2 regions of the Paenibacillus sp. J31P13 genome follow, and region 2 is predicted to be linked to the other one. Evidence: riboswitches for the same ligand, from Rfam matches in the RefSeq annotation. Region 2 holds a riboswitch; the other holds the start of a gene.
The links. Region 2 has a riboswitch for cobalamin ahead of AC0YOD_RS03700 (ABC transporter substrate-binding protein). Riboswitches for the same ligand answer to the same signal wherever they lie in the genome.

Region 1 (3,425 bases), on a different contig from region 2:
TCGAATTATCACCACTAGACCGTTCTGGTCGTAAGGTTATTTCATTCGAAGGGGTGACCAAGCAATATGATGGTCGCATGATTTTGAATGGAACGGAGGGAAGCCTGCTCTATGGGGAGAAGGTTGTGCTTCTCGGGGATAATGGTTCGGGAAAAACGACACTCTTTAAATTAATTATGGGCATGGATTCGCCGGATACTGGCGAGGTAGAACAAGGCTCGCGTGTGGAGATCGGATATTTAGCACAACAGGAGCCGGTTAAAGATAACAAGCAGACAGTGCTGGAATTTTTCCGTATGGAGGGAAGTCTAGAGGAAGGCGAAGCGCGAAATGTGCTGGCAAAATATTTATTCTACGGCGCTGACGTATTCAAGCCGCTGCAAATGCTGTCCGGCGGAGAATGGTCACGTCTGCGATTAGCTCTGTTAGTGATGCGCAAGCCGAATCTGCTTCTGCTGGATGAGCCGACTAATCATCTCGATATGGCTTCGCGGGAAGCATTAGAAGAAGCACTAGAGGATTATCCGGGAACAGTGCTTGCGATTTCTCATGACAGATATTTTATTAATCGCCTAGCGAAGCGAGTATGGGAGCTGAAGCAAGGCAGAATTGCAACGTATCTTGGAAATTACGATGACTTTAAAGAAAAACGTGAGAAACAGTCAATGCAAGAAAGTGCATCGATAAGTGGTCCACCTCGCAAAACTGATCGGCAGTATTCAGATACAAAGCTGGTTGAAAGCAGTAATACGGCACGTATAAATGAGCGGAAACGTGAGCAACTGGAGCTAAAGATTACGGTACTGGAAGCGGAGTTAGCCCGTCATGATGATGAACTGCAACGATTAGATAGTATTGGCAATACCATTCAGCTTGAAGCAAAGTGGCGTGAGCGTGAAGGGAAGCAATCGCAGCTCGATGAGCTTCTAGAACTGTGGATGGAGATGTGAAAAATCTTACTCCTTAACCTATCATTTCTATGATATACTCTTATTTAAGTGAATATAAGATTGCAGGATAAAGGTGCTGATTCGTCAGCTTAATAGGGAATTCGGTTAAAATCCGAAGCTGTTTCCGCAACTGTATGTGCAGATGAAATAACGATAGCCACTGTCTCAAGGAGTGCAATGCTTCTAGCAGATGGGAAGGCGTTAAAGTAAAAGGACGCACAAGCCAGGAGACCTACCTTTCTCTGATCGTATCAACTCTCTTCGGAAGCTAAGAGGATGTACGGCAAATAGAAGAACGGGTATCTATTTAAATATGCGATTCTACTGTTTTCCGCCATTTCTCTTTTTTTGAGAAATGGCGGTTTTTGCTGTGCCTATCTTGCAGGACATTCACCAAAAAAATTAGGAGGTTATTTAAAAGTGGGATTGGGATTGAAAAAAAGATGGCTTAATATAGTCATCGCACTCATGTTGTCATTATCACTTGTATTACCTGTATCAATTGTAAGAGCGGAAGAACCAAGCGTAGCTGCTACCGAGCAAGTATCCGTGAAAGTGGATGTACGTGTAGAAGGATATAAAGGTACGATTGCAAAGCTTCATGATTTTGTAGCAACGGGTAACGCAGCCGTTACAGCAGAAGAGGTAACGAAGCAAGCGTTGGATGCTAATGCAATTCCGTATATTAACAAATCCGGTTATTTTCAATCTATCAATGGTGAAGCAGATAGCGAGCTAGGTGTTGCCAGCGGCTGGATGTATAAAGTGAATGGTGTATATCCGGATGTATATGCTCCAGATTATGAAATTAAAGACGGCGATGAAATTGTTTGGCATTACATAAACTTCTCTTCGGTCCTCCAAAATTTCACCGATTATGGTATGAATCTTGGATCAGGAGTCGACACGGTAGATAAGGTTACATTTGAGCCCTTCATTGAGATGCCGACAACAGCTGTTGCAGGTGAACCTATAAAAATCAAAGTAACGGGAAAATACAGCATTTTAAGTTACATCTTCGTGACTATAGAAGAAGATTTATTAGCTAATTTGGATCAAGTAACGATTGAAATGAATGGCAAGCAATATGTGACAGACGAGAACGGTGAAGCAACGATACCAGCTGAAGACTCACTTGCTGGTACACATGAGCTTAAATTTACTAAGGATTTACCAGGCTCTTTGTACGTTGGAACGAAAACAAAGGAAATCGCTTCTTATCCTCGTATTATTCGTACATACAAGGAATTAACGATTCAAGAACCAGTAGTGGAGCCTACCCCTCGCGAGAAGGTAGAGAAAGCTCTTGAAAAAGGCAAAACGTATTTTCTTACTGAAAAAAGTTTAGTTAATACTCGTGTCAATGAATCATACAGCGGCTATTGGATGCTTTCAGCTATGTATGCAGCTGGGGTAGATATTAAAAGCTATCCATGGCTTGTTTCACCAACAAGTGAAAACACAGCTTGGACAAAAGCTGCGGGACAAGCATCAAGCGCTGCAAATGAAGATTCAGGAACGATCATTGGCGCTAAGATTCTAGGTCTCGATCCAACGAACTTAAAAACACGTAACTATGTAGAAGATTTAATTGCAAAACAAAAAGGTTCGGGGATGTTCTCAACCATTTGGGGCGAGTCATTTGCTTTGGTCGCGCTTGATCTCGTAAATGCACAATACAAGCAAGCAGAACAGATTGACGCTATTTTAAAATTGCAAAATGCAACAACCGGTTATTTTGGAGATCTAGATGCAACAGGATGGATATTGTTTGCTTTAGCTCCACATCGTGATCAACCGGCAGTAGAGTCAGCTATTCAAAAAGCAGTTGCAGGCTATCATAAATCATTTATAGAAAAAGGCTTTATCGATAATGCAAATTCAATGGCTTCTATTATTTCTGGTTTAGCGTCTGTAGGAGAAGATTTATTCTCTGATAAATGGACGTACGAGAAAGACGGAAAAACGATTAATATCGTAAGCTACCTAGCAGAAAATTATCAGCTTGAAAATGGCGGTATTCGTTGGAAAGCCGCTGATACAAAATCTAATTTAATGGCTTTAGAACAAGTATATATTGCATTTTCGGATGCTTTGCATCAGAAATCAACTTTTGTTCGTCTCAAAGAAAGTACAACCGTTCCTCCAGTTGAAGGCCCGGGTACAGGCGGAGAAAACCCTGGAAATGGCAATGGCAACCCAGGAAACGGCAACGGTAACGGCAATGAAAATCAAACGATTTCAACCTATATTTCAATTCGTACTGGCAGCTCGACTCTACTAAATGAGTTTAAAGCGGATGTTCCAGCCAATGCAACAGCTTTTGATGTATTGCAAAAGGCTGCAAACCTAAACGGTATTTCATTGCAAACACGGAAGACATCTATGGGTATGTATGTGGAAGGGATTAATGGATTAAAAGAGTTCGATAAAGGACCAAAAAGCGGCTGGATGTACCGTGTTAACGGTGTATTC
Region 2 (3,425 bases):
GGCTTAACCTATGCGATGCAAATGACTGCGGCAGCGACGGGATCAGCACCAGCTGGTGCTTTCGTGATGGCCTTGTTCGGATTATCTACCTTTCCGGCCTTGGCTGCCGCAGCATCTATTGCCGCATTTGCAAATAAACGGTGGAGGCGCTTCATGCGCAAAGCAAGTGTCATTACAGCAATAGCAGTCGGCGTATTATCCATACTTCGAGGATTGGCTGTTAATGGTGTGATACCAACTATTAATCCATGGCTTTGGTAAGTTTACTTAATGTACGGCTTGTAAATGTCTGCTTATTGTATAAGTCTGATCTCCAATTTGAAGTGTTAAAGATGCCTTCCACAAGCCTGCCATAAGAGGTATGCCTTGACCCTCATACTGACCTGGTTTTGTTTCAGTGAGGCTAAAGACAAAGTCTCCGCAATTCATGTGCAGCATATCTAGTTTAATTTTGAGGTTAGCCCCTTGTATCGGAGATCCTTTAAGGTCAGTAAGATGTAATATAAAGAGATTGTCTTGAAGCACTTTGGCGGGATAATCTTCAATAGACCAGCTTAGATGGCCGCTATCAAAATCATGCTCGGTTACTGGTTTGGTTGGCTCCTCGCCTGAGCGAAGCCAACTGACAGCGCCGGCAATGAGAAGCGCGATGATTACGAAGCCAATACTGAACTTATAGATGGGTGTCAGTTGTTTTTTTTGCATGTGCATAAGAAAGGAAGACCTCCTTAATAGTTGTAATTCCTTCCAATTTCTTGTCATCAGCCGAAGATCCTTATTACCTCTACCTATGCGAAAATAAATGTATGCAGAACGGATTCAGCAATATGGAGAACAAGTAGACAAATGATTGATGACGGTGTATAGTTACAACAAATAATTTCATAGTGAGTAAACAGGTGCTGAGACGAGTATAGTTAATAGAAGAGATTTTTCTATTTGCATTCGTTGACGCTTAATAGGGAAGACCGGTGGAAATCCGGCGCGGACCCGCCACTGTATGGAATGGCTTAATGAGTGAAGGCTTTTCAAATGCCTACGCTTCATTAAAGTGTCACGAAGGGGTAACCCGAGATGACGTTATGCATATTCCGAGTCAGAAAATCTGCCTGTCTACATTAACGCTTAAACCTACGTGGTCTTAGGAAGGTGTTGGAGAAGCTTTTCGCTGAGTATTTGTGAGGCGTATGACAGCATTTCTGGCACAATTGCCAGAAATGCTTTTTTTATTTTATACGAAATATAAAAGTTATAGGGGAGAAGAATAGGATGAATCGGAACAACCTTAGTATGAAGAAAATACTGTTTGGAATGCTCTTGACTCTGCTGCTTGTATTCATGACAGCATGCGGAGCAACGAATAAGGAAGAAAATAAGACTAGCCCAGCGCCTACAAATTCAACGGAAGCAGCAACAAATTCGCCGACACCTTCTGATAAGGCAACGGTCTATCCTTTAACGATAAAGGATGATACGGGAACAGAGATGACGTTTGAGAAGGCACCGACGAAGATTGTAACGATCGTGCCAAGTGAAACAGAACTCGTATATGCAATCGGTGCTGGCGAGAACGTCGTTGGCGTTGATACGAACAGCAACTATCCTGAAGAAGTTGCAGCAGTATCAAAGGTTGGCGATATGACGACGGATATTGAAGCCGTTATTGCGCTTAACCCGGATATCGTGGTGGCATCATCATCGATGAATATGGATGCAATCACTCGACTTCGCGAACTGAATATTACTGTTTTTGCAACAGACCCGACTACATATGATGCGGTTGTGACAAAAGTCGAGACGTTTGGTAAATTGCTAGATAAACAAGCTGAAGCCGCAGTTGTCGCTGACAGGATGCGTGAGGTGAAGAAGCAAGTGACTGAAGCTGTCAAGGATGCTGAGAAGAAAAGTGTATACTTGGAGTTCTCTCCGGGCTGGACCGTTGGTTCCAGCACGTTCCTTGATGAATTGATCACACTTGCCGGAGGACAAAATATTGCGTCAGCTACACCTAGTTGGTTTGAAGTGAATGCAGAGGAAGTCATCAAGCAAAATCCGCAATTAATTATTTATCCTATTCTGAAAGAAGATCCTAACCCCATTCTCGTCGGTATTCAGAGCCGTCCTGGCTGGGAGGTTATTGACGCTATGAAAAACAAACAGCTCTATGCGGTGTCGGATGATCAGCTCTCACGTGTTGGCCCGCGTTTAGCAGATGGTTTGCTTGAACTGGCAAAAGTCATTCATCCGGATCTTATTAAATAAAGCTATGAAATTTAAATTATTCTTGTATGGAGGAGCAGCTATGCTCCTTCTTGCTGTTTCTATTGTCGTTAGTTTGTCTATCGGCTCAGCAGGTATTTCTGTTCCAGATGTATGGGGCATTCTGATGCATCAACTCCCGTGGTTCTCAGATGAGGCTGTCACCTATACCCCTGGAGAAGTAGCGATCGTTACCCAAGTCAGGCTATCACGTGTTCTTCTAGCTGTTCTTGTAGGAGCATGTTTAGCGCTTGCAGGTACTGGTTTTCAAGGCGTATTGCGCAATCCATTAGCTGACCCTTATACACTGGGAGTTGCCTCCGGAAGCTCGGTTGGTGCTGCTACGATCATCGTTTTTGGGCTCCAGACAGCAATTGGCATGTGGACGATTCCGCTTGTCGCTTTCGCCACAGGAACGGTAACCTTGCTTGGCGTCTTTTGGTTGTCTCGAAATAAAGGCGTCATGCATATTGAGACGTTGATTCTATCCGGCGTTATTATTCAAGCCTTTCTAGGTGCATTTGTTTCATTCATGGTGTCGATGTCTCAAGGTATCGTTAATCAAATTTTGTTCTGGCTTATGGGATCGCTTGCCATGAGAAGCTGGGATCATGTACTTATGCTTATCCCGTTTCTCGCAATTGGATTGCCAATCTTGCTCGTATACGGTCAATCGCTTAATTTATTCGTTTTAGGAGAGAAGCATGCGGCGCATCTTGGCATCCATGTAGAACGAACGAAGCTTATCGTATTGATTTGCTCCACGCTGCTTACGGCAGCTGCCGTTTCTGTATCCGGAGTAATTGGCTTTGTGGGACTTGTTGTACCCCATTTGATACGCTTGATTGTCGGTCCTGATTACCGAATCATAACACCATTAGCCGCTATTGGCGGTGGGATCTTTGTGCTGTGGGCTGATACGCTGGCAAGAAATGTATGGATTCAAAAAGAAATTCCGCTTGGCGTCGTGACCGCCTTGATTGGCGCTCCTTTCTTCGCTTATCTACTCCATCTTCGCAAACGGAAGCAAGGAGGCGAGATATGATAGAGGTTCGAAATATCGAACAGACAGTTCAAGGCCGTTCGGTGCTAAAACAGCTTTCTTGTTCTTTCGAGAAAGGAAGAATGTATGGCATAATTGGACCAAATGGTGTTGGGAAGTCTAC

Region 1: another riboswitch for cobalamin. It lies ahead of AC0YOD_RS24110 (S-layer homology domain-containing protein); the one in region 2 lies ahead of AC0YOD_RS03700 (ABC transporter substrate-binding protein).

Annotation. Positions count from the first base shown of each region.
Region 1 covers NZ_JBWDNR010000009.1:159,348-162,772, forward strand. Annotated here, with positions in the region: gene abc-f (ribosomal protection-like ABC-F family protein) at 1-950, shown strand, start outside; cobalamin riboswitch at 1,005-1,204, shown strand; gene AC0YOD_RS24110 (S-layer homology domain-containing protein) at 1,371-3,425, shown strand, end outside.
Region 2 covers NZ_JBWDNR010000001.1:834,948-838,372, forward strand. Annotated here, with positions in the region: gene AC0YOD_RS03690 (sulfite exporter TauE/SafE family protein) at 1-261, shown strand, start outside; gene AC0YOD_RS03695 (FixH family protein) at 268-711, opposite strand; cobalamin riboswitch at 929-1,127, shown strand; gene AC0YOD_RS03700 (ABC transporter substrate-binding protein) at 1,291-2,262, shown strand; gene AC0YOD_RS03705 (FecCD family ABC transporter permease) at 2,267-3,304, shown strand; gene AC0YOD_RS03710 (ABC transporter ATP-binding protein) at 3,301-3,425, shown strand, end outside.